One region of the Streptomyces sp. NPDC101152 genome, then DNA from elsewhere that is predicted to be linked to it. Evidence: riboswitches for the same ligand, from Rfam matches in the RefSeq annotation. Region 1 holds a riboswitch; each other region holds the start of a gene.
What was found. Region 1 has a riboswitch for thiamine pyrophosphate ahead of ACIRVK_RS13385 (thiamine ABC transporter substrate binding subunit). Riboswitches for the same ligand answer to the same signal wherever they lie in the genome.
Positions count from the first base shown of each region.

Region 2: it holds a riboswitch for thiamine pyrophosphate, as region 1 does, so the genes downstream of both, thiC (phosphomethylpyrimidine synthase ThiC) here and ACIRVK_RS13385 (thiamine ABC transporter substrate binding subunit) in region 1, are expected to answer to the same signal.
Region 3: it holds a riboswitch for thiamine pyrophosphate, as region 1 does, so the genes downstream of both, thiO (glycine oxidase ThiO) here and ACIRVK_RS13385 (thiamine ABC transporter substrate binding subunit) in region 1, are expected to answer to the same signal.

Region 1 covers NZ_JBIWPO010000008.1:134,116-144,065, reverse strand. The annotation lists gene ACIRVK_RS13400 (hypothetical protein) at 843-1,832, opposite strand; gene ACIRVK_RS13395 (restriction endonuclease) at 2,263-2,781, shown strand; gene rlmN (23S rRNA (adenine(2503)-C(2))-methyltransferase RlmN) at 2,921-4,027, shown strand; TPP riboswitch at 4,050-4,157, shown strand; gene ACIRVK_RS13385 (thiamine ABC transporter substrate binding subunit) at 4,154-5,263, shown strand; gene ACIRVK_RS13380 (ABC transporter permease) at 5,320-6,921, shown strand; gene ACIRVK_RS13375 (ABC transporter ATP-binding protein) at 6,922-7,950, shown strand; gene ACIRVK_RS13370 (maleylpyruvate isomerase family mycothiol-dependent enzyme) at 7,976-8,764, shown strand; gene ACIRVK_RS13365 (LAETG motif-containing sortase-dependent surface protein) at 8,828-9,505, opposite strand; gene ACIRVK_RS13360 (LOG family protein) at 9,666-9,950, opposite strand, start outside.
Region 2 covers NZ_JBIWPO010000015.1:88,870-98,819, reverse strand. The annotation lists gene ACIRVK_RS21250 (LacI family DNA-binding transcriptional regulator) at 300-1,412, shown strand; gene ACIRVK_RS21245 (metallophosphoesterase) at 1,613-2,692, shown strand; gene ACIRVK_RS21240 (hypothetical protein) at 2,886-3,752, shown strand; gene ACIRVK_RS21235 (NUDIX domain-containing protein) at 3,843-4,280, shown strand; gene thiC (phosphomethylpyrimidine synthase ThiC) at 4,335-6,152, opposite strand; TPP riboswitch at 6,145-6,334, opposite strand; gene ACIRVK_RS21225 (YibE/F family protein) at 6,406-7,863, shown strand; gene ACIRVK_RS21220 (SsgA family sporulation/cell division regulator) at 7,973-8,410, opposite strand; gene ACIRVK_RS21215 (IclR family transcriptional regulator) at 8,509-9,234, opposite strand; gene ACIRVK_RS21210 (DUF5326 family protein) at 9,608-9,820, opposite strand.
Region 3 covers NZ_JBIWPO010000012.1:91,614-101,563, reverse strand. The annotation lists gene ACIRVK_RS18445 (DUF4126 domain-containing protein) at 1-166, shown strand, start outside; gene ACIRVK_RS18440 (phytoene desaturase family protein) at 177-1,688, shown strand; gene ACIRVK_RS18435 (hypothetical protein) at 1,716-2,666, opposite strand; gene metF (methylenetetrahydrofolate reductase [NAD(P)H]) at 2,723-3,646, opposite strand; gene thiE (thiamine phosphate synthase) at 3,757-4,413, opposite strand; gene ACIRVK_RS18420 (Rv2175c family DNA-binding protein) at 4,537-4,908, opposite strand; gene ACIRVK_RS18415 (NAD(P)/FAD-dependent oxidoreductase) at 4,975-6,204, opposite strand; gene ACIRVK_RS18410 (hypothetical protein) at 6,236-6,586, opposite strand; TPP riboswitch at 6,640-6,751, shown strand; gene thiO (glycine oxidase ThiO) at 6,749-7,903, shown strand; gene thiS (sulfur carrier protein ThiS) at 7,900-8,100, shown strand; gene ACIRVK_RS18395 (thiazole synthase) at 8,104-8,898, shown strand; gene pknB (Stk1 family PASTA domain-containing Ser/Thr kinase) at 9,017-9,950, shown strand, end outside.

The DNA of each region.
Region 1 (9,950 bases):
GGGCCGCGCCAAGCGCGGCGGCGCCGGTCGGTCGCCGCCGCGCCGCCTCCATGTCTTCGCCACCGGCCGCACGTCGCCGCCCGCCCGTCGCCGCCTGCAGCGGCCACATTCCAACACGGGCACGGGGACGAACGATGATCCCCAACAGTGCAGGTCAAAGACGCTTTGTGTTACCGAAAGAGGCCGGATCGTGGTGGCGGCGGCATGCGGACCGACGCGACCAGATGCTCGGGCGTTCGAACGGCCCGCTGATCCCGCACCGGGCCACCGGCCGGACGGCGGACGCGGCCATGCGAGGGGGAGAAACCCGCTGTGGCTGGGGCGGTCGGCTCCGCGACTTTAGCCAGCCACTTTGGCGCGAGCCTCGAAGATCATGGCCCCAACGTCGTGCTTTAACGGGCAGGTCCACAGACTGCCCGACGCGCCGGAAGCTTACGGGGCCATGATCACTCGCGCCAAAGCAGCTCCCGGCCAAAGTCGCTCCGCCAACCGCGCGAGCGCCTGCGCGCCTGTAGCTGGAGCCTCTGGCGAAGCTCGGTCGTGCTTATTAGGCAACCCTGCTGCATGATGGGTGCGGGGCCCCGCCCTCGATGAGAACGGGGCCGTAGTGAGTGGCTCGCTACTTGATCAGCTGATCTGGTTCCTAGGCCGATGTTCAGCCGATCAGGTAGCGGAGCCCGTCGAGGAGCATCGTGCAGATCACTCCACCGGCAACGGCGGCGAGGATCGCACCGGGCATAGTCGCAGCGTTCATGATCTGCAGCTTCCGTCTCGGGCGTGGCATGCTTCGCATCACCTCCTTTCGGCTCTCGTGGGGTCCCCTGGTGTGAACGGTCGTCGCATCATGCGGGCCGTCGGGCAAAACCGCCCAGGGGTGGGAAGACAGGACTCGGCTGGGAGAAGACGGGCTGTGCGCCAGGGAGTCCCGAGGTCGGCGTGTCGCCTGCGCTGTCGGCTCCACCATCGTCACGATCGGTCTTGTTCACGTTCAGGTGGTACGGGGGCCGGAAGGCATACAGGGTTCGCGTGCCCAGGCCCGTAGCCGTCTCGCCCGTGGTGAACACCTCCTGATCCACCTCGTCCAGGAGTTGAGCTTCGACTAGCTGATCAATGCCCCGTCGCAGGCTGGCCTGCGAGACTCCGTACCACTTTTGGTACGTCTCCGGAACGATCGGGAACTTCGCCTTGCGCAGGCTCATCCCGATCAGCATGACGACCTTCCCAGGCATCCTGAGCTTCTTGTGCAGCCCCTCGTCCCAGTACTGGTAGGGCAACTGGAAGTAGACGTCCTTCCGAGAGGTCTCCGAGCCGGTCGGCCGGGTGTAGGCCTTCCCGGAGCCGTCTTCCAGCAGCTTGGTCACCTTGAGCAACCGCCCCTCGAACGACCGCTCGATCAGCTGAAGATCCTCAAGCTTGCGCCACAGGCGAGATATGGGAGCACTGGCCGACCCATCGGTCGCGAAGCTCACGCCACTGGCACGCCCCCACGTCTCGGCACGCTCGGTGACGCTGAAATCACCGCCGGATGTCACCGCGTACATCAACAGCAGGAGATCCAAAGCTCGCTCGTGTCGCATCAGGCTGGCCAGCGGACCCGGTTTCTGCTGCAGGACGGGCCCATCCTCGGTGTCCTGCACGAACGCGCGGCGAATGGGCACAGTGCGGTTGGTGCGCTGTGAGCGGTTGAGGAGCCATTTGATCGTCTCCTCCTGGGTGAGCGGCACCTCGCTCGCGGAGCCGGGCCGGAATGCTGAACGTCGTGTCATGCGGACCAGTTTGCGGTACTCGGCCTTGTCGGGGCACTCGCCTGCCGCCGCATCGAGGACCCCCATCCTGCGGCCGGAGCGGGGGCCTATGACACCCTATGACGTCAATGACACCCACTATTAGCTCTTCTGGTCGGCGATCAACAAGGAAGTCCATCGTCGGTGGCCGTCCCGCGATTTTGATCATTGCCGTCTGAGATGGTGATCTTTGCGTAGAAAAGCGTCCTCTGTTGCTTGTTTCAGGCCGAGGTATTTGCCTCTCGGGAGGACTGGCGAGCAGGGAGCCTGAAGAGGAGGCGTGCTCCCGGCGTGCCCGTGATGAGGCCATCACTCCCGGGAACAGAGGGGAACGCCAGCGCAGGCTCCGAAAGCACAAGCTCACCGCTGCACCAGGTGAGCCCACGCCGGTACGTGATCTTCCAAGCTGGAGGCCTGCAGTCTCGCTGCCTGTGGCAATGACGAGTGCCCGCCCGCTCAGACGGGCTAGCTTGCGTCTGTGACCTCAACATCGAATCCGCTCTGGCAGCGCTACGAACTGTCCGTCCGCGAGATGCTGAAGGCGTTGGACCCTGATGCCACGGTCCTCCATGACGAGGACGTGCCTGGCCGCTTGAGTGGGGCGCAGCGGCAGATCGATGTTCTGGCGACCGGCAAGATCGTGGGGCTGGAGATCACGGTGGCCGTCGAATGCAAGCGCCACCGAAGGCCGTCCAGTATCGAAGTCGTGGACCAGTTCATCGGCAAGATCCTGGACATCGGGGCCGACCGAGGCATCCTCTATTCGTACTCGGGGTTCTCGAACAACGCGGTGTCGCGGGCTGTCGGTTCATCTAATCCGAGCATCATGGTCATTGCGCTTGAGACGCCGGAGATCATCAAGCAGGCAGGCGAGGCTCCGGGCTACCCGTCTGATCTCTTGATCCAGGACGAAGCGCCCCAGTGGGTGGAAGAGATGGACGAGGATGCGTTCAGGCGCTTCCTCGCAGATGGGGCGTGGTCCAAGTTCTGGTCATAGGGGATGCCGCATGATCGTTTCTGGGCCGCCTCCGGGCCGTCCGAGGCCGCTCAGCGACGACGCATGGCGACCACCAACGACAGGTGTCCCGGCTCGCAGCCCCAGGTCACCCGATTGGATCTGCGACACTGGTACGGCCATGCCTAAGCCCGGAGAACTCACTTTCGTCGCCCCGCGCGGAGCCAAGAAGCCGCCGCGGCATCTCGCCGATCTCACGCCCGCCGAGCGCAAGGACGCCGTGGCCGACATCGGGGAGAAGCCGTTTCGGGCCAAGCAGCTCTCGCAGCACTACTTCGCGCGGTACGCGCACGATCCGGCGGACTGGACCGACATCCCGGCCGCGGCGCGTCCCAAGCTGCGGGAGGCGCTGCTTCCCGAGCTGATGACCGTCGTACGGCATCTGTCGACCGACCAGGGGACGACCCGCAAGACGCTGTGGCGGCTGTTCGACGGGACGCTCGTCGAGTCGGTGCTGATGCGGTATCCGGACCGGGTGACCATGTGCATCAGCTCGCAGGCGGGCTGTGGCATGAACTGCCCGTTCTGTGCCACCGGGCAGGCGGGCCTGGACCGGAACCTGTCCACCGCCGAGATCGTGCACCAGATCGTGGACGGGATGCGGGCGCTGCGGGACGGGGAGGTTCCGGGAGGTCCCGCGAGGCTCTCCAACATCGTCTTCATGGGGATGGGGGAGCCGCTCGCCAACTACAAGCGGGTGGTCGGAGCCATCCGGGCGCTCACCGACCCCGCCCCCGACGGGCTCGGGCTCTCGCAGCGCGGGATCACCGTCTCGACGGTCGGGCTGGTGCCGGCCATCCACCGGTTCGCCGACGAGGGCTTCAAGTGCCGGCTCGCGATCTCGCTGCACGCCCCCGATGACGAACTGCGCGACACCCTCGTCCCCGTGAACACGCGGTGGAAGGTGCGCGAGGTGCTGGACGCCGGGTTCGAGTACGTCGAGAAGAGCGGGCGGCGGCTGAGCATCGAGTACGCGCTCATCCGGGACATCAACGACCAGGCCTGGCGCGGGGACCGCCTCGGGCGGCTGCTGCGCGGCAAGCCCGTGCACGTCAACCTCATCCCGCTGAATCCGACACCGGGGTCCAAGTGGACCGCCTCGCGGCCCGAGGACGAGAAGGCCTTCGTGGAGGCCGTCGCGGCACACGGCGTGCCGGTCACCGTCCGGGACACCCGAGGTCAGGAGATCGACGGGGCCTGTGGACAGCTGGCCGCCACCGAGCGGTAACCTGTGCCCGTACGTACATCCACATATCCGACAGGGGAGCGCAACAGCGCTGAGAGTGCGGCAACCGGGCCGCAGACCCTCTGAACCTCGCCCAGGTCATTCTGGGTAGGAAGTTCGGTCATCACCGTGAACACCAAGAAGCACTGGGCTGTCGTCGTCGGCCTCGGCCTGCTCACGCTGTCCGCGTGCGGCTCGTCCGGCGGCGCCTCCGCCACCGGTTCCAAGACCGTCACCCTGGTCAGCCACGACTCGTGGGCCGTCTCGAAGAACGTCCTCGCCGACTTCGAGAAGCAGTCCGGCTACAAGGTCCACGTCCTCAAGGACGGCGACGCCGGGCAGGCCGTCAACAAGGCGATCCTGACCAAGGACAACCCCCAGGGCGACGTCTTCTTCGGCGTCGACAACACCCTGCTCTCCCGGGCGCTCGACAACGGGCTGTTCCAGTCGTACGAGGCGAAGGGCAGCGACCTGGTCAAGCCGGAGTTCCGCGTCGACCAGACCAAGCACCGGGTCACGCCCATCGACTCCGGCGACATCTGCGTCAACTACGACAAGGCGTACTTCAGCAAGCACGGGCTGACCCCGCCGCAGTCCTTCGACGACCTGGTCAAGCCCGAGTACAAGAACCTCCTCGTCACCGAGAACGCCGCCACCTCCTCGCCCGGCCTCGGCTTCCTGCTCGCCACCGCCGCGCAGTACGGGGATGGGGGCACCTCCCGCTCGAGCGAAGCCGAGAGTGGGGGAGGATGGCAGGCCTACTGGACGAAGCTCAAGGCCAACGGCGTGAAGGTCGTCGACGGCTGGGAACAGGCCTACAACCAGGAGTTCTCCGGGTCCGCCGGGGGCAAGAAGGCCAAGGCCGACCGGCCCCTCGTCGTCTCCTACGCCTCCTCGCCGCCCGCCGAGGTCATCTACGCCGACCCGAAGCCCACGACCGCGCCCACCGGGACCTCGTACGGCACCTGCTTCCGGCAGATCGAGTACGCGGGGCTGCTGAGCAACGCCCGCAACACCAAGGGCGGCAAGGCCTTCATCGACTTCCTGCTCACCAAGGAGTTCCAGGAGGACATGCCGCTGAACATGTACGTCTACCCGGTTCGGGAGGGCGCGCGGGTGCCGGCGGAGTTCGAGAAGTACGGGAAGCAGGCCCCGCACCCCGAGACCATGGCCCCCACGAAGATCGCCGCCAACCGTGACCAGTGGGTCAAGTCGTGGACGTCACTCGTACTGAAGTAGCCACCCGCCCCTTCGGGAAGAGGGGCCGGCGCGGGAGCGCGGCGCGGCTCGGGCTCCTGGCCGTGCCCCTCGCGTTCTTCGCGCTGTTCTTCGCCTGGCCCGTCGCCGCGATCGTGGCACGCGGCCTCAAGGTCGACGGGGCGTGGCAGGTCGGCCGCATCGTGGACGTCGTCACCCAGGCCGACATCCGGCACGTGCTGTGGTTCACCACCTGGCAGGCGCTCGCCTCCACGGCGCTCACGCTCCTGGTCGCGCTCCCCGGCGCGTATGTCTTCGCGCGCTTCGACTTCCCCGGCAAGCAGGTCCTGCGGGCCGTCGTCACCGTCCCCTTCGTGCTGCCGACGGTGGTCGTCGGCACCGCCTTCCTCGCCCTCGTCGGCCGGGGCGGGCTGCTCGACGAACTGTGGGGCGTACGGCTGGACACCACCGTGTGGGCGATTCTGCTGGCGCACGTCTTCTTCAACTACGCGGTCGTCGTACGCACCGTCGGCGGACTGTGGGCCCAGCTGGACCCGCGCCAGGAGGAGGCCGCGCGGATGCTGGGGGCCTCGCCGCTCGGGGCCTGGCGCCGGGTCACGCTGCCCGCGCTCGCGCCCGCCGTTGCCGCCGCCGCACTGATGGTGTTCCTGTTCACCTTCACCTCCTTCGGCGTCGTCCAGATCCTCGGCGGGCCGACCTTCTCCACCCTCGAGGTCGAGATCTACCGGCAGACCTCCGAGATCTTCGACCTGTCCACCGCCGCCGTGCTCACGATCGTCCAGTTCCTGGCCGTCGGCGCGATCCTCGCCGTGCACGCCTGGACGGTACGGCGGCGGGAGACCGCCCTGCGGCTCGTGGACGCGTCCGTGACGGCCCGGCGGCCGCGCGGGGCGGGCCAGTGGGCGCTGCTGGCCGGCGTCCTCACCACCGTCGCCGTACTGCTCCTGCTGCCGCTGGCCGTGCTGGTGCAACGGTCCCTCGGCGCGCCGGAGTTCCGCTACTACCGGGCACTGACGAGCGAGGACGGCGGCACCTTCCTCGTCCCGCCGATCGACACGATCGGCAACTCCCTGCAGTACGCCCTCGCCGCCACCGCCATCGCCGTGGTGATCGGCGGCCTGGCCGGCGCCGCGCTGGCCCGCCGGGACGCAGGGCGGCTGGTGCGCGCCTTCGACGCGCTGCTGATGCTGCCGCTGGGCGTCTCCGCGGTGACCGTCGGCTTCGGCTTCCTGATCGCCCTCGACAAGCCCCCGCTGGACCTGCGCCAGTCCTGGATCCTGGTGCCGCTCGCGCAGGCGCTGGTGGGCGTCCCCTTCGTCGTACGGACCATGCTGCCGGTGCTGCGGGCCGTGGACGCGCGGCTGCGGGAGGCTGCCGCCGTGCTCGGAGCCTCGCCCTGGCGGGTGTGGCGGGAGGTCGATCTGCCGCTGGTGCGGCGGGCGTTGCTGGTCGCGGCCGGGTTCGCGTTCGCCGTCTCGCTGGGGGAGTTCGGGGCGACCGTGTTCATCGCCCGGCCCGACAACCCGACCCTGCCGGTCGCCGTGGCCCGTCTGCTCGGGCGGCCCGGCGATCTCAACTACGGCCAGGCGATGGCCCTTTCGACGATCCTGATGGTGGTGTGCGCGGTGGCGCTGCTGGTGCTGGAGCGGCTCCGTACCGAACGGACCGGGGAGTTCTAGATGCCGCAGAGCCTGTTGAGCCTGACAGACGCGACCGTCCGCTTCGGCGGGCGGGCCGTGCTCGACGCCGTCGGCCTCGACGTCGCCGAGCACGAGGTGGTGTGCGTGCTGGGGCCGAGCGGCAGCGGCAAGTCGACGCTGCTGCGGGCGGTGGCGGGACTGCAACGGCTCGACGGCGGGCGGGTGTTCCTCGACGGGCGCGACCAGACGGCGGTGCCCGCGCACCGGCGCGGGGTCGGTCTGATGTTCCAGGACCACCAGCTCTTCCCGCAGCGGGACGTGGGCGGGAACGTCGCCTTCGGCCTCCGGATGCACGGCGCGTCCAGGAGCGAACAGGCCGAGCGGGTACGGGAGTTGCTGGAGCTCGTCGGCCTGCCGGGTGCCGCGCGCCGGGCCGTGGCCTCGCTCTCCGGCGGGGAACAGCAGCGCGTGGCGCTCGCCCGGGCCCTGGCGCCCCGGCCCCGGCTGCTGATGCTCGACGAGCCGCTCGGCCAGCTCGACCGCTCGCTGCGGGAGCGACTGGTCGTCGAACTGCGGGAACTGTTCGGCCGGTTGGGCACCACCGTGCTCGCCGTGACGCACGACCAGGGCGAGGCCTTCGCGCTCGCCGACCGGGTCGTGGTGATGCGGGACGGGCGGATCGCCCAGTCCGGTACGCCTCTGGAGGTCTGGCAGCGGCCTGCGGACGAGTTCGTGGCACGTTTCCTCGGCTTCGACAACGTCGTGGAGGGCACGGTCGCGGGGGAGGCGGCGGACACGCCCTGGGGCAAGGTGCCGGTACCTGCGGACGCCCCGCAGGGCACCCGCGGCCTCCTCGTCCGGCCGGCCGGCGTCCGGCTCGTCCCCGCCGACGAGGGCCTGCCCTGCACGGTCGCCGCGCGCACCTTCAAGGGCACCCATGTCGCCGTACACCTGCAGCCCGAGGACGCGCCCCGGCTGGAGGCGGCGTGCGCGCTGCGGGAGGCGCCGGAGGTGGGGGACACGGTCTGGGTGGAGTTCGACGCGGCGGAAATCGTGGTGCTGGGCTGACCGGTCCGCGCATAGGGTGCGCCCCATGACCTTGCTCGCACACGACCGCTACTGCGGCGAACTCGCCCACCAGGTGACCCAGTTGCGGGGCGTGGTGACCTCCGGTGCCGATCTGTCAGCGAAGGTGCCGACCTGCCCGGACTGGACCCTCGAACAACTCGTTCTGCACATGGGCGGGGTGCTGCGCTGGGTGGAGGTGTTGGTCAGGACGCGGGCCCAGGAGGACGTCCCGGACGAGGACATCCCTCGCGGGGATGGGCCTCAGACGCCCGGTGACGCCGCCGAGCTCGACGCCTGGCTCGCGGAAGCCGGTGAACTGGTCGTCGGCGCGCTCCGGGAGGCCGGGCCGGACGCCAAGGTGTGGTCGTGGGCCGGGATGCTCGGCTCCGGTTTCTGGGCCCGGCGGATGGCCCACGAGATCACCGTCCACCGGGCGGACGCCACGCTGGCCGCCGGGCTGCGTTACGAGGTCGCCCCCGACATCGCCGCTGACGCGATCGACGAGTGGCTGCAGATCGTGGGCCTGGTGGCCGAGCGCCGGGAGACGGAGCCGCCGCTCGCCGCCGGGTGCAGTCTGCACCTCCACGCGACCGACGTATCACCCGAGTTGAACGCGGAGTGGCTCGTGGAGGGGACCGAGGGGGGCATCACCTGGCGCCGCGGGCACGCGAAGGCAGACGTGGCCCTGCGCGGCCCGCTCACCTCCCTGCTCCTCGCCTTCTACCGCCGACTGTCGCTGGACAGCCCCGAGGTGGAGGTCCTCGGCGAGCGGCAGGTCCTCGAACTCTGGCTGGAACGGGCGACGTTCGGCTGAACGACGAAGGCCCGTCCCCCGGGGATACGGGGTCGGGCCTTCGCGGTGTTATTGGGTGAGGCGTCAGCGGCCGCTGTTCGCCCCACGACGGCGCATGCCGTAGAACACGGCACCGCCGCCGACGACGACCAGGGCGCCCGCGACACCGGCGATCAGGCCGGTGTTGGAGTTCGCACCGGTCTCGGCGAGGTTGGAGCTACCGGCCGCCGGGGACGGGGCGTTGGACGGCGTGCCCGCCGGAGCGGAGCTGCTGCCCGTGGCCGACGGGGTCGGGGACGCCGAGGCCGGCGTCGACGCCGACGGGGTGGCCGACGGAGACGGCGAGCTCTTCGAGCAACCCTCGGCCGGGGTGGTCAGGTTCGGGTTGATGTCCTTGTCCAGGATCTGGCCGTTCGGGCCGGCCGAGACGTGGATGCGGTACTCGGCCTTCGGCGCCCAGTTCTCGTTGAAGGTAACGGTCGTCCCCTCGGCCGAGCCCTTGACCACCAGCGGCTGGCCGACCGGGGTCTCGCTGCCAGCAGGGCTCTTCAGGTACACGGTGATGGTGGCCGCAGTACCGAAGCGATCCTTGTCGGTGACGACGATGCTGCCCTTGCCGCCCTCGCACTTCGCTTCGGCGGAGAACTCAGTGATGGTGCAGGCGAGCGCGGAGCCCGCGGCGCTCACGGCGAGCGCGGTCGAGGCCGCGGCGACGCCCAGGATCTGAACGGAACGTCGGGCGGTACGGCGAGATATGGTCACTTTTGCCCTTCACGGGGTACGCAACTGAGGGGGGTTGTCAGAGATGTGAGGCAACAGTGAGGTGAGGCTTCACACTCCCCAGGAGGCTCACAGGTCTATAAGTGTTCCATAAGGAGTGTCAACGCATATGCTCTGCACGGTCGTTGGCTTTACTCCGTTATTAACCGCAGATACGTTTCAACGCCCCCGGTGCCTCCTCGATCCGGTCAACGAGGGCGATACGGGACTCCATCGAGCGTTCCCGGGCGAGTGACCGCAAGAGGGGCCAGGCCGGCAGCCGCTCCGTCCAGTGCTCCCTGTCGACGAGCACCATCGGCGTCGGCTCGCCGCGCGACTCGTAGTAGTTGGGCGTCGCGTTGTCGAAGATCTCCTGCACGGTCCCCGCGGCGCCCGGCAGGAAGACCACGCCGGCGTTGCACCGGGCCAGCAGACCGTCCTCGCGGGT
Region 2 (9,950 bases), on a different contig from region 1:
ATTGTCGTACGAAGGCAGACGAATTGCGAAGGGAGACCGGGGGCGCTGGCACATATATCTATGCGCCGGTGGCTCACGCCCTGGCGCGCATCACCCGTGCAGGTGAGTTGAGACCTCTTCGAGACATCGGGAAGTTGGCAGGCTCATGCGTGCCGACAAGTCACGTAGTGCCATTGGATCGGTCAACTGACTCACTTTCAAAGGCAGTTGACCCTAAATGACCATGCAGAAACGTGCCTGTCAACGCGTGCATATGCGTCCGCCCTACCCCACCGCATGAGCCCTACTATCGGCTCGCCATGACAGCAGCAGGAAAGCACCAGGTGAGCCGCGCGGAAACCTCACGTCGAGGCAGTCGGCCGGGCCGGGCGGGCATCAGAGACGTCGCCGCCGCCGCCGGAGTCTCCATCACGACCGTCTCCGATGCCCTGAACGGCAAGGGCAGGCTCCCGGACGCCACCCGACGCCACGTCCGCGAAGTCGCCGACCGGCTGGGCTATCGCCCCTCCGCGGCGGCCCGAACCCTCCGTACCGGCAAGTCGGGACTCATCGGTCTGACCGTGACGACGTACGGGGATGAACCTTTCACCTTCACCGAGTTCGCGTACTTCGCCGAGATGGCGCGGGCCGCCACCTCGGCCGCGCTCGCCCGCGGCTACGCGCTGGTGATCCTGCCGGCGACCTCGCGCCACGACGTGTGGTCGAACGTCGCCCTGGACGGCACGGTCGTCATCGACCCCTCCGACCAGGACCCGGTGGTCAGCGAACTGGTCCGGCAGGGTTTACCGGTCGTCTCCGACGGCCGGCCGGCCGGCTCGCTGCCGGTCACCGCGTGGGTCGACAACGACCACGAGGCCGCCGTGCTGGGCATCCTCGACCATCTGGCCGACGCCGGCGCCCGCCGCATCGGCCTGCTGACAGGGACGTCGACGGACACGTACACCCACCTGTCGACGACGGCGTACCTGCGCTGGTGCGAACGCGTCGGCCAGGACCCGGTGTACGAGGCTTACCCGGCGCACGACCCGTGCGCCGGCGCCGTCGCCGCCGACCGTCTGCTCGCCCGACCCGACCGGCCGGACGCCGTCTACGGACTGTTCGACCCGAACGGCACCGACCTGCTGGCTGCCGCCCGCCGCTACGGCCTGCGCGTACCGGACGACCTGCTTCTGGTCTGCTGCAGCGAATCGACCGTCTACGCCAGCACCGAGCCGCCCATCACCACACTCTCACTGAAGCCGCGCCGGATCGGCACGGCCGTGGTGCAGCTGCTCATCGACGCGATCGAGGGGGTCGAGTCGGACCAGCCGGTCGAGCAGGTGATACCGACGGAGCTGATCGTGCGCACCTCGTCCGAACGACGTCCGTCGCGCACGACGGTCAGCCCGCCGCGTTCGCCCGAAGAGGAGTGAAACAAGCGCTGTCAGCAGCGGTCCAAGCCCTGCCCAATCGGGGCGAAAGCCGCGGTGAACTGGACTCTTGCTCCGATTCACCACCCCTGGGTCATCACATGGCGCGATCCGCATTCCTATGATGGGCCCACGACACCGCGGGCCGCTGCGACCAGGCAGTCCGAAGCGGTGCAGATGCGGCGCGATGGTGGAGGGGTCTGATGACTCAGGGGGCCGGTCAGGGACCCGAGGTGGAGCGGACGGCGACGTTGCGCGACTTCCGGGTACCCGCGTACGTCCACGAGACCGGTCCGTACGGCCACAGCACGCTTCCCGGCGACGTCGCACCGCTGCAGGAGAACACGTATCCCGACGGGTACACACCCACCGAGCGCGATCTGCCGGTCATCGACCGCGGTGACACGCTGCAGACGGCCTCCGTCGACCCGGCGTCGGCGGTCGTCCCGCAACAGGCGGACGGCGCGGGTCCGCTCTACGTCGTCGGAGACGTGCACGGCTACCTCGACGAACTGGTGGCCGCCCTCCAGGAACAGGGCCTGATCGACGCTGCGGGGAACTGGTGCGCGGGCACCGCCCGGCTGTGGTTCCTGGGCGACTTCACCGACCGCGGCCCCGACGGCATCGGCGTCATCGACCTGGTGATGCGGCTGTCCGCCGAGGCGGCAGCGGCCGGAGGCTACTGCAAGGCGCTCATGGGCAACCACGAACTGCTGCTGCTGGGCGCCAAGCGGTTCGGCGACACCCCCGTCAACTCCGGCGCGGGTACCGCCACTTTCCAGGCGGCCTGGCTGCTCAACGGCGGCCAGAAGAGCGACATGGACCGCCTCCAGGACCACCACCTGCAGTGGATGGCCCGCCTGGACGCGGTCGAGGCGGTCGACGGCTATCTGCTCGTCCACTCGGACACCACCGCCTACCTCGACTACGGCGACTCGATCGAGGCGGTCAACGACACGGTGCGCGAGACACTCACGCGCAACGACGCCGACGAGTGCTGGGACCTGTTCCGCAAGTTCACCAAGCGCTTCTCCTTCCGCGACGAAGGTGGTGCAGACGCCGTACGCTCCCTCCTGGATACGTACGGCGGCACCCGGATCGTTCACGGTCACAGCCCGATCCCCTATCTGCTGGGCGAGGTCGGCTCCGAGGAGGGAGAGGACAGCTCGGGGCCCGTGGTCGAGGGACCGCACGTCTACGCGGAAGGCCTGGCCATCGCGATGGACGGCGGAGTGACCATGGCCGGAAAGCTGCTGGTCCAGCAACTTCCGCTGGATATCTGAAGGTTCACCGGGCAGGCGAGGCCTCACGGAGGAATCGCGAAGAACGGCGCTGGCCAGGACCCAATTTCCGCAAACCCCCTGTCACCGCGTGCCGTACCCGCTCTACCATCGGCTTATCCGTAGCAGGCTCCCCTCCGTTTCTGCCCGACGGCTCGTTGGCATGCGAGCCCCAAGCCCTACGGAGCATCGGGGGATGCACATGAACAGCGTTCCGCAGCACCTGCTGAGCGAGGACCGCCAGGAGTACGAGCGGGTCCTCGATGAGGCGCTGCGCTCCGCACCACACCGCCCGGAACTGGCCGCTGTGGGACAGCGGCTCAACCCCGAACAGCTGCGCACCATGGCGCTGAACGCCACCGCACTCATCACGGCGGCCGCGGCGACCGAGTACCAGCACTACGTGAAGGTTCGCGAGGAACTGCGTCAGCCGACGCCGTCCACCCCTGCGTCGACCCGCACATCCGGCCCCTCGGAGCCGGACACGGGCGCGATGGGGCTCGCCACCCCCCTCGGCGAGGCCACCGAGCCGGCCGGCGCGGGCGCCGTCGCCGTCGCCGCCGTCCTCACCCCCGTCCTCGCCGGAACGGCCGCGGCGATCTTCCTGCTGGTCGGCTACATCATCAGGTCGGTCGCCCCCAAACAGGCTTTCGGCAAAACCCTGCTGACGGCGGGTTGGGTCTTCGGCGCCATGACCGCGGCCGCGATCCTCGTCGCCGCGGTCGGGCTGCTGCTCACCGCCCTGCGCAACAGCCCCCAGCTGGAGTCGGGTCCGTACGGCGAGTTGAGCGCGGAGGTGGCCCGGGCCAGGGACTCCTGGCGTCAGGCGCTGCTGGAGCGCGGAATCCTGCCGTTTCTGCGCGAGGCACTGGCCGACCCGGGCACCGCGGCGGTCCGGCACGAGCCCGCACCGCCGGCACCGAGCCGCATGCCGCACCTCGGCTACGACCGGCCCGGCTTCAGCAGCCCGGACGACGGCCCGGCACCCGGCCACCGGCCGAGCTTCACCAGCCCGGACTACACCAGCCCGGATTTCGGAGGCCCGGAACATCAGCCGGAGTGACGGTCGGCTTGCGCCTTCCACCGCACCGCCCGCGGGGGAGCGCAAGCCGAACACGCCGTTGTGGGTGACCCGTGGGCGGGAGTCGTGAAGGTGAAGGTCCGTCACAAGGTGCGCGTGCTCCTGCTCGACGGCGATCACCTCGTCCTCCTGCGTCGCGGGTGGCCGGGTGGCGAGCCGTACTGGACGACTGTCGGCGGCAGCGTCGAACCCGCGGACGCCGACCTCGAAGCGGCGCTGCGCCGCGAGGCGATGGAGGAGATCGGCGCCACGATCGGCCCCCTCACCGAACTCCTGACGGTCACCGAACCGGGCGGGGCGGTCACCGTCACGCAGCACTACTTCGTCGCCGACCTGCTGGAGATGCGCCTGGACCGCCGCGACGGCCCTGAGTTCGCCACTCCCGACACAGGTGCCTTCGAACCGGTCCGGGTCCCGCTGCGCGCCCCCGCCGTGACAGCCCTCGGCCTCCAGCCACCCGAACTCACCGCCTACGTGCTCGAACACCTGGAGGCGTGGAGAACGAGATGACCGACCGTGCGCCGAAGCCCGCACCGAGAGCTCCGGCACACTCCGGAACCACCGTCAGTCCGCGATCGGCAGATACACCCGGTTGCCGGCCGCAGCGAATTCCTTCGCCTTCTGCGCCATACCCTGCTCGACCTCCTCGCGACTTCCACCGTGCTCACGGCGAATGTCTTGAGATATCTTCATCGAACAGAATTTCGGACCGCACATCGAGCAGAAGTGGGCCGTCTTGGCCGGCTCCGCCGGCAGGGTCTCGTCGTGGAACTCACGGGCCGTGTCCGGGTCGAGGGCGAGATTGAACTGGTCCTCCCACCGGAACTCGAAGCGGGCGTCGGACAGGGCGTCGTCCCACTCCTGTGCTCCCGGGTGGCCCTTGGCGAGGTCGGCCGCGTGGGCGGCGATCTTGTAGGTGATGACGCCGGTCTTGACGTCGTCGCGGTTGGGCAGGCCGAGGTGCTCCTTGGGCGTGACGTAGCAGAGCATCGCCGTGCCCCACCAGGCGATCATCGCGGCGCCGATGCCGGAGGTGATGTGGTCGTACGCCGGTGCGACGTCCGTCGTCAGCGGGCCGAGCGTATAGAACGGAGCTTCATCACAGATCTCCTGCTGAAGGTCGATGTTCTCCTTGATCTTGTGCATCGGGACGTGTCCCGGGCCCTCGATCATGGTCTGTACGTTGAAACGCTTGGCGATGGTGTTGAGTTCCCCGAGGGTGCGCAACTCCGCGAACTGCGCCTCGTCGTTGGCGTCCGCGATCGAGCCGGGGCGAAGCCCGTCGCCGAGGGAGTACGTGACGTCGTAGGCGGCGAGGATCTCGCACAGGTCCTCGAAGTTCTCGTAGAGGAACGACTCCTTGTGGTGCGCCAGGCACCAGGCCGCCATGATCGAGCCGCCGCGCGAGACGATGCCCGTCTTACGGTTGGCGGTGAGCGGGACGTACGGCAGGCGCACGCCCGCGTGGACCGTCATGTAGTCCACACCCTGCTCGGCCTGCTCGATGACCGTGTCCTTGTAGATCTCCCAGGTCAGTTCCTCCGCCCGGCCGTCGACCTTCTCCAGGGCCTGGTAGAGCGGCACGGTGCCGATGGGCACGGGGGAGTTGCGCAGCACCCACTCACGCGTGGTGTGGATGTTGCGGCCGGTGGACAGGTCCATGACCGTGTCGGCGCCCCAACGCGTCGCCCAGGTCATCTTCTCGACCTCCTCCTCGATGGAGGAGGTGACCGCCGAGTTGCCGATGTTCGCGTTGACCTTCACCAGGAACCGCTTGCCGATGATCATCGGCTCGATCTCCGGGTGGTTGACGTTCGCGGGCAGGACCGCCCGCCCCGCCGCTATCTCCGCTCGCACGACTTCCGGTGAGACGTTCTCCCGGACGGCCACGAACTCCATCTCGGGTGTGATCTCCCCACGGCGCGCATAGGCCAGCTGCGTGACCGCCCGGCCGTCGCGGCTGCGGCGCGGTTGGCGCGGACGGCCGGGGAAGACGGCGTCGAGGTTGCGCAGACCGCCGCGCGGCGCGGTGTGCTTGATCCCGTCGTCCTCCGGACGGACGGGCCGGCCCGCGTACTCCTCGGTGTCACCGCGGGCGATGATCCAGTTCTCGCGCAGGGGTGCGAGCCCCCTGCGCACGTCGGTGTCGATGAGGGGATCGGTGTACGGGCCCGAGGTGTCGTACAGCGTGACCGACTGCCCATTGGTGAGGTGCACCTGGCGGACCGGCACGCGCAGATCGGGACGTGAGCCCCCGACATACGCCTTGTGCCAGCCGATGGACTTCCCGGCCTCCTGGGACTGCTCACTCCGGGGCGTTTCGCCCGGAACAAGCTGTTCGTCCTGGCTGGAGGCAGGCGTGCGTACGTCCTTGTTGGTCATGAGACCTACTCCCTACGCCGGCATTACCCGGTAACAGGTTCGGCGGTCGACGCAGCGGCTTCCGTCTGTCGACGTTTCGTGGGGAACATCACTCGACCTCGGTCATGTTCCACGTGAAACATCGCTGGGACGGAGGTCAGCGCCCTCTCAGCCCGGTGCTCCGAGCTCCCGCGTGTGCAAAGGTGCCTCCACGCTAGCGTCATATGTGGCGCGGTGAACAGTGGGCCTCTGCCGTTCTTGCGATGATCTGGCGGTGACCACGACACACCAGCCCCCGTACCCACCACCGGAGCCGCCCCACGGGCACCGCTCCGGATACGGCAACGGCCATGGTGCCGACGGCGGCCACGAGCACCTCCACGGCGCCGGCGACGGGCCTGGGCATGTGACCGGACCCCCGGGAGGGCACGGGCACAGTCACGGTCCCGCGGCCCCTGTCTCCAAGCACCTGCGCAAGGTCATCGCCGCCATCCTCGTTCCCTTCACGGCGGCGGTGCTGGTCGGGCTCGTCGTGATGTGGCCCGGGGGCGCCCCAGGCCACAAGCGCAGCGGGGTGGGCTTCGACCGACAGACTCAGCAGGCGACGGTCACCCAGGTCGTGAGCGTGAGCTGCAAGTCGGTGAACGCCTCGGGCGGCAGCTCGATCGGCGACCCGTCCGCCGCCGGGGGTTCCTCCCCGCAGCAGGCGAACGGCACCTGCAAGAAGGCGACGGTCCGGGTCGACACCGGCAAGGACAAGGGCCGTACGTTCACCGAGATCGTGCAGCCCGACCAGCCTCGCCAACTGCACGAGGGCGAGAAGGTCGTGGCCGCCTACGAGCCCTCGGCGCCAAGGGACCTGCAGTACTCGGTGGCCGACGTGAACCGGCGCTTCCCGATGGCACTGCTCGCCGGCATCTTCGCGCTCGCCGTCGTGGTCGTAGGGCGGCTGCGGGGCGTCATGGCCCTGGTTGCGCTGGCCGTCAGTTTCCTGATTCTGAACTTCTTCATCCTGCCGGCGATCCTTCAGGGCTCGAACCCACTGCTCGTGGCGGTGATCGGGTCGAGTGCCATCATGCTGATCGCCCTCTACATGTGCCACGGCCTGTCGGCCCGTACGTCAGTCGCGGTGCTCGGCACGCTGATCTCGCTGGTGCTGATCGGCTTCCTCGGCTCGCTGTTCATCGGGTGGGCGGCACTCACCGGCAACACCGACGACAACACCGGCCTGATCCATGGCCTGTATCCGTCGATCGACATGAGCGGATTGCTGCTGGCCGGTGTCATCATCGGATCGCTCGGCGTCCTGGACGACGTGACGGTCACCCAGACCTCGGCGGTGTGGGAGCTGCACGAGGCCAACCCTTCGACCGGGTGGCGCGGCCTGTACCGCGCGGGCATCCGCATCGGGCGCGACCATATCGCGTCCGTCGTCAACACCTTGGTCCTCGCCTACGCCGGCGCCGCGCTGCCCTTGCTGCTGCTCTTCTCGATCGCCCAGAGCAGTGTGGGCACCGTCGCCAACAGCGAACTGGTGGCGGAGGAGATCGTCCGCACGCTGGTCGGCTCGATCGGCCTGGTCGCCTCGGTGCCGGTGACGACCCTGCTCGCGGCCCTGGTGGTCTCGGCCGACCGACCGGGGCCGGGGACGGCCACGCCGAGGTCGATGGCAGCGGCCGGCAGCGCACCGGCTCCCGCCCGCACGGGCAAGGGCCGACGTCGAAAGCACTGAGGGCGAGCCGCAGCGGACACCCGGGGGGCGGGCGCTTCCGGGTCGCCTCGGTCGCCCCTACTGAAGAAGCGTTACTGCGGTCGGGTTGGCCGGCTCTCCGCCATGCCGCTCACCCCGCGCTCTGTTCCTCCGCCAGGATGCGGTCCAGCGCCTCGTCGAGGTGGGCGTCGAAGTCGCCGAGGGCGCCCTCCTGGCCGAGCGGCACCAGCTTGTCGGTGCGGTCCAGGAACGCGATGAGCGGCGGGGTCGACGAGCGGAACAGTGCCTGGTCGCTGCCCACCTTGAGTCGGATGAGGACCTCGCCCAGCGAGTCCTCCTCAGCGGGCGCGACGCGCACATCGCCCTCTCCGCACGGCCTGCCCACGCCGTCGATCAACAGCTCCCGGCCGAACGCCCAGGTCACCGGGTCGTCTCCCGGCAGATGGAAGGTCAGCCGGACGGCATAGGGATCACAGGTCTCGTAGCGCAGCTCCACCGGGATCCGGAAGGAGAGCTCCTCGGAGACGAGAAAGCTCATCATGACCTCTGCCTGTACGGACTCGCGCATCGCCTACCCCGTCATATGAAGCCGAATGGCCGGGAATGATCCCCTGACACTGCAGGCATCTTGCTGAAAGTGAGCGACAGATCACAAGGAGTGAGTTTTCAGATACTGATAGAGATCGCCAACGACCCGAGCAGACGTGCGATCTCGCTCTGCAACTGCTGTGCCGCGGCCGCCAGCCGATCGGCCTGATGGACCGGCAGCGAGATGGCCATCGTCACGGCCGTCGTGCCCACCGTGATCGGGACCGCGGCGCACACCGTCCCCAGCGCGTACTCCTGCCGCTCCATGACCGGCTCCATGCGCCCCGTCCGCTCGAGCCGCCGCAGCAGCGCGTTCGTGTCCCGCACCGTGTACGGGGTGATGGACTGCACCGGGTAGCGGTCGAGGTGATCGCGACGGGTCTCCTCGTCCAGCTGGGACAGCAGGCACTGCCCGATCGCGTGCGCGTGTCCCGTCTCGCGAAAGTCGGCCCACTCCTCCACCGCGGGATTGCCCGGGGTGTCGGAGACGCACATGACCTCGATCTCCCCATCCCGGTACACGGCGTAGTACACGGGCACACCGATCGCGTCGCGCCAGCGGGCGAGCGCGTCGACGATCGTGCTGCGACGTTTCTCCTGTGCCCCGCTGCTGCCCAGCCGCTCGGCCGCGTCGCCGAGGAAGAACAGCCCCTTGTCTCGGCGCAGATAGCCCTCGTGCACCAGCGTGCGCAGCAGGTGGTACGCGGTGGGGAGGGCGAGACCGGTCTCTCGGGCCAGTTGTTTGGCGGGAGCTCCGTGCTCATGGCCGGCGACGCACTCCAGGAGGCGCATCGCTCGCTGCACGGATCCGATGAGCGTCGCGGACTGGGGCTGCGCGGCGACGTGGGGTGCCGCCACTCGCTCCTGTGTGGAGCGGCCCGGCTGTCTGGGGGGCCGCATGCCTGCCGGGGTCGGCGGGGCGGCGGTCCGGGTCGAGGTGGGGGGTGCGTGAGGGACGGTGACTGCGGTGTCTACCGTGGCCAAGGGTCACTCCCGAAGCGCGAGGGGGCAGCCCGTGCGGGGAACACGGGAGGGGGTGTACGCCACCCGCGGGCCTTCCCGCGGGAGTTCCGGACTCTAACCGCCCGCCGCCACCTCGGTACGGCCCGCCCGGGAAACTTCCCTCGCCCGAGGGAACCGGTGAATCCTGTTACCGGTCACCGGTGTCCCGGGGCCCTCACCAGTCGCTGCGCGAGGAGGAGCTCGACGTGAACTTCCGTACGACGTAGATCAGTCCGCCGACCAGCGCCACGAAGACCAGCGCCTTGAACAGCAGTCCGATGACGAAGCCGACGACGGTGGCTATCAACCCGCCGAACACGACGAGGGCGATGACCGGCACCGCGATCCACTTCACCCACCAGGGCAGTCCGCCGAAGATCTCTCCCATTGTTCTCGTCCTTACCTCTCCGCCCGTCGCTGGTGCCGGGTCCCGTAGATGAGCCGGTCTTCCGAAGCCGGATCCTTCTCTTGTCCTGCTTCGATGCTAGGGCCGGCAAGGGCCTCGGCGGGGGCCCCGC
Region 3 (9,950 bases), on a different contig from region 1:
GTCGTTCGCGATGTTCCATCCGGTCGCGGCAGCCGTGATCGCCGGGGTGCTGCTGCTGACCGGCCTGGTGGTCCTGGTCTTCCTGGTCTCCCGCATCCGCCGGTTCCTGCGCCGCAGAGCCGAGCGCCGGGCCTCCCGTTCGGTGACTGTCAGTGGCGGTGGCTAGAGTCGCCGGCATGGGACGGATTACGGTGATCGGCGCCGGGATGGGCGCGATGGCGGCCGCCGCCCGGCTGGCCGTGGCGGGCCACCGGGTGACGGTGTACGAGCGTACGGCGACGTACGGCGGCGCGGTGCGCCTCTTCGAGCGGGACGGGTTCGGTTTCGACACCGGACCCGGGCTGCTGACGCTGCCCGCCGTCTACCGCGACCTGTTCATCAAGACCGGCAAGGAGCCGCTGGAGGACCGCGTCGAACTGGTCCAGGTCGACCCGTCGTCACGGCACGTGTTCGCCGACGGCACCAGGGTGTCCCTGCCGAACGCCTCACGCGCGGGCGTGGTCGCCGCACTCGACGAGGCCCTGGGCGCCGGCGCCGGCGAGCGCTGGGGCGACTTCCTGGTCCGGGCCCGCGAGGCCTGGGACCGCACCCGCCGCCCCCTGCTGGAGGAGCCCCTGTGGCCCAACTGGCAGGTGCTGGCGGAGCGCGAGCCGTACCCGTCGGTCCCGCGCAAGAAGCTGCTGCGCACCCGGCGCGCGTCCACGCTCGCCGAGGTCGGCGCCTGGGAGCTGCGGGACGAGCGGCTGACGGCCCTGCTGGACAGCCACGCGCTGGCGTACGGGCTCGATCCGCGGACCGCTCCGGCGAGCGCGGCCGTGCTGCCGTACATGGAGCACGCCTTCGGCATTTGGTATGTGCGCGGTGGCCTGCGGGAGTTGGCGCGCGCGGTGTACGAGCGCTGCCTGCAGCGGAAGGTTGAGTTCGTCTTCGGCGCCGAGGTCACCCGGATCGTGGAGAAGGACGGCCGGGCGGCGGGCGTGGAGCTGTCCGACGGGACGGTGGCCGAGGCGGACCACGTCGTCGCGGACGTGGATCCGGTACGGCTGCGGTCGCTGACGGAGCGTCCGCTGGACGCGGACGGTGACGTTCGACCCGACCCGGTCTCGCCCCCGCCCTCCCGGTTCACCGTCCTGCTGGCGCTGCGCGGCGCTCGCGAGGCCGGCGCCGCGCACCGCACGGTCGTCCACGCACCGGCCCCCGAGTCCGAATTCGACTTCCTGGTCTCCCCTGGCGACGACGTGCCGCCGTGTCCCACGGTGACCGTGCTGCGCCCGGGCGACCCCGCCCTGCGGCCGGACGGCGAGCACGAGTCGGTGGTGCTGTCCGCCGTGGTGCCGACAGAGGCCGCCTGGGAGGACGAGGGAACCGTCCGTCGGTACACGGACCACCTGCTCGAGGCCGCCGGGCGCGCCATACCGGGGCTGTCGGAACGGCTGCTGTGGCACGAGGTGCGCTCACCGCTGCGGGTCGAGGCGGAGACGGGCGCCCGGGGCGGAGCCGTGGCCGCCCCCGCCCTCGCCGCCGGCGGTGGCCGCTTCCTGCAGCCGGCGAACACCACACGGCTGCCCGGCCTGTACCGCGCGGGCGGCTGGTCGCACCCCGGTGGAGGTCTCCCCCACGCCGGAATGTCCGGCGCGCTGGTGGCCGGACTGATCGTGGAGGGGGCGGAGTTCAGGGGCTCTCAGTGAGCGGCCCGGGCGGGGGCTGAGGGGCGGTCAGAAACGGTACTGCTGCTCGTCGTAGCCGTGCCCCTGGGCCTGTCCCTGGCCGTTGCCCTGGTAGGGGTACTGCTGTTCCTGCGGGAGTTCGCCGCCGTAGGTCTCGTCGGTGCGCTGCTGCGGGACCCACACGCCCCCGCCCGGGGTCTCGCCACCGTAGGTGCCGGTGCCGTACTGCTCCTGGCCGTAGCCCTGCTGGTCGTACTGGCCGTACGTGGCGTCGTAGCCGCCGCCGTAGGTCTGGGTGCCGATGTACGGGTCGGAGTAGGCCGCGTACTGCTGCTGGCCGCCGGCGTCGTAGCCGTACTGCTGCTGGGTGTAGCCCGAGTAGTCGTACCCGTACGTCTGGTCGGCGCCCTGGGCGGCGGTCGCGTACTGTTCCTGGGCCTGGCCCGCCTGAGCGGAGTCGCCGTACACGCCGTACGAGCCGGTGTCGTCCTCCAGGGGCTGCGGCTCGTAGACGGTGGTGGTCTCGGCGGCCGTGGGGTGGACGGAGCGCGCCGGGGTGAAGACGTCGTCGCGGTCGTATTCGTCGTCCGCGCCGTAGGCGGCGTCCCGGCCGTAGGAGCGTTCGTCGCCGTAGGCCGCGTCGGCGGCGGGTTCGAGGTCGGCGTCCTCCAGCGACGGGTCCTGGGGGTCCGCCTTGCCGCGGCGGCGCTTGCTGGTGGCGCCCAGCGGCTCGTCGTCGGCGTCGGGGCGCTTGACCGCCCAGCCGGCGGAGAAGCCGCGCCGGAAGGACAGGGTGACGTAGGTCTGGCCGACCGCGAAGGCGGCCGCGCCCAGCCCGATGACGACGACCGAGGCCATCAGCACCCCGACGACGACGCCGAGGAAGCCGACGAAGGCGAGCAGCCGCCAGCGCAGCCGCGCCTTGTACTGCAGCAGCACCTCACCCAGCAGCCACAGCGCGACGATTCCGAACGCGATGTAGAGGACCGTCCAGCCCATGTACGCCCCTCTCCCAGTCGCCGCTACGCAGTGTGTCGTACACCCGTGCGGCCGGTCTAGGCCTGCGGGGGGTGGTGCAGGCCCAGGTTCTCGTAGATTTCCAGCGACGCCGTGGAGTTGTTGAGCGTGATGAAGTGCAGTCCGGGCACTCCCTCGGCCAGCAGTCGCGCGCAGAACTCCGTGGCGAATTCGATGCCAATGGAGCGTACAGCGGCCGGATCGTCTTGTGCTGTGAGGATCCGCTCTTTCAGGACGGAGGGGATGTCCGCGTTGCTGAGCTGTGGCAGCCGCTCCAGCATCCGCACGCTCGTCACCGGCATGACCTCGGGGATGACGGGGGTGGCGCAGCCGGCCGCGCCGACCCGGTCGCGCAGCCGCAGGTACGACTCCGGGCGGAAGAACATCTGCGTGATGGCGTAGTCGGCGCCGGCCCGGCACTTGTCGACGAACCGGGTCACGTCCGTGTCCCAGTCGGCGGAGCGCGGGTGCATCTCCGGGAAGGCGGCCACGCCGACGCAGAAGTCGCCCGACTCCTTGATGAGCTGGACTAGTTCGGCGGCGTAGGTCAGGCCCCTGGGGTGCGGCACCCACTCGCCCATGGGGTCGCCGGGCGGGTCGCCGCGCACGGCGAGGATGTTGCGGATCCCGGCGTCGGCGTACTGGCCGATGATGTTGCGCAGTTCGGCGATGGAGTGGTTGACGGCGGTGAGGTGGGCGACCGGGGTGAGGGTGGTGTCCGCGACGATCTGCTGGGTCTCCTTGACCGTGCCGGCGCGGGTGGAGCCGCCGGCGCCGTAGGTCACGGAGACGAAGTCGGGGGCGATCGCCTCGACCCTCCTCAGCGCACTCCACAGGTTCCGCTCGCCCTTGGGCGTCTTGGGTGCCGAGAACTCGAACGAGTACGTCGTCCTGCCCGTGGCGAGCATGTCACGCACGGTACGTGCGCGGTCCGTCCTTGTGGATGCGGTTCCGAGGGCCATACCCGCAGGTTAGTCAGGCGGAGGCGGTCCCCCAACCAGAGACCACGAATTGCCCTATTTGTCGACTTGCTGTCCACCCATCGGACGCTGATCCGGACAGCGTGGCCGAATTACGGCTGCCGCAGCCGCTTCGCGAACTCGGCCGCGGCCGCGCCCGGGTCCTGCGCCTCCGTGATCGCGCGCACGACCACGACCCGGCGGGCTCCCGCCTCGAGCACCTCGTCGAGGTTGCCGAGGTCGATGCCGCCGATGGCGAACCAGGGGCGCCGGGTGCCGAGGGCCGCGGTGTGCCGGACCAGGCCGAGGCCGGGGGCGTGGCGGCCGGGCTTGGTGGGGGTGGGCCAGCAGGGGCCGGTGCAGAAGTAGTCGACGCCCTCCTGGACGGCAGCGGCCTCCGCCTCGGCCTCCGCGTGCGTGGAGCGGCCGATGAGGACGTCGTCGCCGAGGATCGCGCGGGCGGCGGGCACCGGGAGGTCGCCCTGGCCGAGGTGGAGCACGTCCGCACCGGCCGCGTGGGCGACGTCCGCCCGGTCGTTGACCGCCAGGAGCTTCCCGTGGCGGGCGCAGGCCTCGGCGAGGACCTGGAGGTGCTCCAGCTCCTCGGCCGCCTCCATGCCCTTGTCGCGCAGCTGCACGATGTCCACCCCGCCGGCCAGCACGGCGTCCAGGAACTCCGGCAGGTCGCCCTGGCGCCTGCGGGCGTCCGTGCACAGGTAGACACGGGCGTCGGCGAGCCGCGCGCGGGCGGTGGTGGCGGCGTCGGGCATACGAGGGTCCCCCCGGGGTGTTCGGTGTCGGCGGCGTACGGGCCGGGCCGTGGTGGACCGCGGCCGTGGCTCGGTGGGAGCCCGGCCCGTGCGCCGGACGATGTGCGGATCAGGTTGTTCGTATCAGACGGCGAGCGCCTGGGCCCGGCGCTTCACCTCCGTGCCGCGATTCTCGCTGAGGGCCTGCGCGGGCGTGCCGGGCAGGCTCTCGTCGGGGGTGAAGAGCCACTCGAGCATCTCTTCGTCGGAGAAGCCGTCGTCCCGCAGGAGCGTCAGGGTGCCGGCCAGGCCCTTGACGACCTTCCGCTCGGCCCCGTCGATGAAGGCGGCGGGGACGTGCAGTGCGCGGTTCTCACCTCGGCGTACGGCGATGAGCTGGCCCTCCTTGACCAGCTGCCTCACGCGCGTCACCTCGACGTCGAGCATCTCCGCGATGTCGGGGAGGGTGAGCCAGGCGGGGACGAGAGCATCGATCTTTGCGTCAATCTCGGTCACGGGACCAAGCGTGCCATCCCGGACTGACAGTCGGAAGCCAGGAGGGTCCGACCTGGGGGCTCAGGACTACGCGGTGGCCGCCTTGAGCGGCCTCGCCGGGTCCGCCAGCAGCTCCGGGTCCATCGGCGTGCCCCCCTCGATCAGGCGCCTGCCCTGGGCCAGGTCGCGGGGCCTGCCCACCGCCAGCAGGGCGATCAGGCGGTTCTCGCGCAGCCAGCACACCGACCAGGCCGGGCCGGACGGGTCACCCCGCCACAGGGTCGTGTCGGCCGAGGTGTGGTGGCCGGCGTACTGCACGAACCGGCCGAACTGCTCGGACCAGAAGTACGGCACCGGGTCGTAGACGGCGTCGGGCGCCCCGGTGGCGGCGCCGATGATGTTCGCGGCGACCGTGCGCGGGCCCTGCAGGGCGTTGTCCCAGTGGTGGACCAGCAGGCGCTCGCCGTAGCGGCCCGAGGGGAAGGAGGCGCAGTCGCCGACGGCGTAGACGTCCGGGGCCGAGGCGCGCAGGTGCTGGTCGGCCTGGACCTCGTGGTGCGCACCGAGCTCGATGCCGGAGCCGGTGAGCCAGCCGGTGGCCGGCCGCGCGCCGATCCCCACCACGACGGCGCCCGCGGGCACGCGCGTGCCGTCGTCGAGGACGACCTCGCCGGGCTCGATGTGCCGCACGCGCGCGTGGGTGCGCAGCACGGCGCCGGCGTCCGCGTACCAGGCGGCCATCGGCGCGGCGACCTCCGCGGGCAGCGCGCCCGCGAGCGGCCGGTCCGCGGCCTCGACGACGGTGACCGCGCAGCCCGCCTCGCGCGCGGCGGTGGCGAACTCGGCGCCGATCCAGCCCGCGCCGACGACCACGATGTCGTGCTGCCGGGCGAGCACGGGGCGCAGCCGCTCGGCGTCGTCGAGGGTGCGCAGCAGGTGCACGCCGGGCACGCCCTCCGCGCCGGGCAGCCGGACGGGTTCGGCGCCGGTGGCGAGGACCAGGACGTCGTAGGGGACGGGCCCGGCCTCGGTGTCCAGTTCGTGGGCGTCCGGGCGCACGCCGAGCGCCTCGCGCCCCAGCAGCAGTTCGATGCCGAGCGCCTCGAAGTCGACGTCGAAGGCGGAGCCCTCGGACTTGCCGAGCAGGACGGCCTTCGACAGCGGCGGCCGGTCGTAGGGCTGGTGGGGTTCGGCGCCGATCAGGGTGACGGTGCCCGTGAAGCCCTGTTCGCGCAGGGCGACGGCGGTCTGGACGCCGGCCATGCCCGCGCCGACCACGACCACCCGTCGCTGCGACTGCGTCGTCTGCTCGCTCACCTGATCACCATAGACACTGACTATCCGTCAGTCAGCGGTCCTGCTCAGTGACCTGCTCCACAACACTGGTGCCCCGGCCGGGCTGCGACTCCCACACCCAGGTCTCCTCCAGCCGCACCCGGCCGTCCGGCAGTTCCACGACCGTCGAGGCGCAGTGCCCCGAGGCCGTCGTCCCGTCCCGCTTCAGCTGCACGTACCGGAAGTCGAGCCGGTCACCGCGGCGGGTACCCACCAGATGCCCGCGTACGACGTCGCCGCCCGTGTACTCGGCCCAGATCTCCCCGTCCTTCTCGTGGTACGTGAAGCGGGTCCTGGTACCCACCTGACCTGGGGCCTGGTCGGCGACGGGGGCGAGGACGAGGCCGTCCAGCGAGCGGGACACGGCGGCAGGCTCCCTTACAGAGGCTTGGCGGCTCGGGCTAGGGTGGCCACCGTACAAGCACTCGCGGGAGCCCGGACGCACCGGGCTGAGAGGGAGGCTGGCGGCCTCCGACCGTACGAACCTGATCCGGGTCATGCCGGCGAAGGGAGGGGCTGGACGCCCATGTCGTCACGTACGTCAGACGTCCTCGTCATCGGGGGCGGGATCATCGGCCTGGTCACGGCCTGGCGCGCCGCGCAGCGCGGTCTCGCCACGTCCGTGGTGGATCCGGAGCCGGGCGGCGGGGCCGCCCAGGTGGCCGCCGGGATGCTGGCCGCCGTCACGGAACTGCACTACGGCGAGCAGACCCTGCTGGGCCTCAACCTGGCCTCCGCCCGCCGCTACCCGGACTTCGCGGCCGAGCTGACCGACCTCACCGGCCAGGACCTCGGCTACCGCCGGTGCGGCACGCTGGCCGTCGCCCTGGACGCCGACGACCGCGCCCACCTGCGCGAACTGCACGCCCTGCAGACGCAGTCGGGGCTGGAGTCCGAGTGGTTGTCGGGGCGCGAGTGCCGACGCCTGGAGCCGATGCTCGCGCCGGGCGTACGCGGCGGGCTCCGGGTCGACGGCGACCACCAGGTCGACCCGCGGCGCCTGGCACGCGCGCTGGTGGCCGCCTGCGAGCACGCGGGCGTGGTCTTCCGCCGCACCTGGGCCGAACGCTTCCGGGTCGCGGGCGACCGGGCGGCCGGCGTCACCACGACCGACGGCACCGAGCTGAGCGCGGGCCAGGTGGTGCTGGCCGCCGGCAGTCTCAGCGGGCGGCTCCCGGGCGTCCCGGACGACGTCCTGCCGCCCGTACGGCCGGTCAAGGGCCAGGTGCTGCGGCTGACCGTGCCGAAGCGGTTCGCGCCGTTCATGAGCCGCACGGTGCGGGCCGTGGTGCGCGGCAGCAGCGTCTACCTGGTGCCGCGCGAAAACGGCGAGCTGGTCGTCGGCGCGACCAGCGAGGAGCTGGGCTGGGACACCACGGTCACCGCCGGCGGGGTGTACGAGCTGCTGCGGGACGCGCACGAGCTGGTCCCCGGGATCACGGAGCTGCCGCTGACGGAGACCCGCGCGGGTCTGCGCCCCGGCTCCCCCGACAACGCGCCGCTGCTCGGGCCCACGCGGCTGCCCGGTCTGCTGTTGGCCACCGGCCACTACCGCAACGGCGTGCTCCTCACGCCGGTCACCGGCGACGCCATGGCGCACGTCCTGGCCACCGGGGAACTCCCCGAGGAGGCCCGCCCGTTCACCCCGAGGCGTTTCGCGCGCGTGGAGCAGCCCGCATGAACATCTCCGTCAACGGACAGCCGCACGAGTTCGCCCCCGGCACGGCTCTCGACACCGTGGTGCGGACGCTCACCCAGGCGCCCTCCGGAGTGGCCGCCGCCCTGAACGAGACCGTCGTCCCGCGTGGGCAGTGGCCGTCGACGCCCCTGTGCGAGGGGGACCGCGTCGAGGTCCTCACCGCCGTCCAAGGAGGCTGAGCCATGGCCGACGATCCCCTTGTCATCGGCGGTACGTCCTTCACGTCGCGCCTGATCATGGGCACCGGCGGTGCCCCCAGCCTCGAGGTGCTGGAGCGGGCGCTGGTGGCCTCCGGCACGGAGCTGACGACGGTCGCGATGCGCCGGGTGGACCCCTCGGTGCACGGCTCGGTGCTCTCCGTCCTCACCCGGCTCGGCATCCGGGTGCTGCCCAACACGGCGGGCTGCTTCACGGCCGGCGAGGCGGTGCTGACCGCCCGGCTCGCGCGCGAGGCACTCGGCACCGACCTGGTCAAACTCGAGGTGATCGCCGACGAGCGCACCCTGCTGCCCGACCCGATCGAGCTGCTGGACGCCGCCGAGACCCTGGTCGACGACGGCTTCACCGTGCTGCCGTACACCAACGACGACCCGGTGCTCGCCCGGAGGCTGGAGGACGTCGGCTGCGCGGCGATCATGCCGCTCGGCTCGCCCATCGGCTCCGGTCTCGGCATCCGCAACCCGCACAACTTCCAGCTGATCGTCGAGCACGCGCGCGTGCCGGTGATCCTGGACGCGGGCGCCGGTACGGCCTCGGACGCGGCGCTCGCGATGGAGCTGGGCTGCGCGGGTGTGATGCTCGCCTCGGCGGTGACGCGGGCGCAGGAGCCGCAGCTGATGGCGGAGGCGATGAAGCACGCTGTGGAGGCGGGGCGGCTGGCCCGGCTGGCGGGCCGGATTCCGCGGCGGCATTTCGCCCAGGCCTCGTCCCCCGAGGAGGGCCTGGCCAGGCTGGATCCCGAGCGCCCGGCCTTCTGAACGGGGGTTCGAACGGATCCGGACGGCGGTGCGAGGTCCGTCACAGCTCGGCTGCAGTAGCGCTCCGGTCTCACCGGAAACCGTGGTCCTGTCCGTCACGGCTCGTACACTCACCTGCGTGGATACGACCCTTCAGGACCCTCTGGTCGGGCAGGTGCTCGACGGGCGCTACCGCGTGGACGCGCGGATCGCGGTCGGCGGGATGGCCACGGTCTACCGGGCCCTGGACACCCGTCTGGACCGCGTGCTCGCGCTGAAGGTGATGCACCCCGCACTCGCCTCCGACGGCTCCTTCGTCGAGCGGTTCATCAGGGAGGCCAAGTCGGTCGCCCGACTGGCCCATCCGAACGTGGTGCAGGTCTTCGACCAGGGCACCGACGGGTCGTACGTCTACCTCGCCATGGAGTACGTGGCCGGCTGCACCCTGCGGGACGTGCTGCGCGAGCGCGGGGCGCTGCAGCCGCGCGCCGCCCTGGACATCCTGGAGCCGGTGCTGGCGGCGCTCGGCGCCGCACACCGGGCCGGGTTCGTGCACCGGGACATGAAACCGGAGAACGTCCTGATCGGGGACGACGGCCGGGTCAAGGTCGCCGACTTCGGGCTGGTGCGGTCCGTGGACACGGTCACCCACACCACCGGAACGGTCCTGGGTACGGTGTCCTATCTCGCGCCGGAGCAGATCGAGCAGGGCACGGCCGACCCGGGCGTCGACGTGTACGCGTGCGGTGTCGTCCTGTACGAGATGCTGACCGGCGAGCGGCCGCACCAGGGCGACTCGCCGGCCATCGTGCTCTACAAGCACATCCACGAGGACGTCCCGCCCCCGTCGGCGGCCGTCCCCGGGCTGCCGTACGCGCTGGACGAGCTGGTGGCGTCGGCGACCGCGCGCGTGCCCGCCGTCCGCCCGCACGACGCGGTGGCGCTGCTCGCCCAGGCCCGCCGGGCGCGCGCCGCACTCAGCGCGGACCAGCTGGACGCGGTGCCGCCGCTGGCGCTGACGGCGGAGCACCGGGACATCTCCGAGGACCGTACGAGCGTCATCCCGCGCGCGC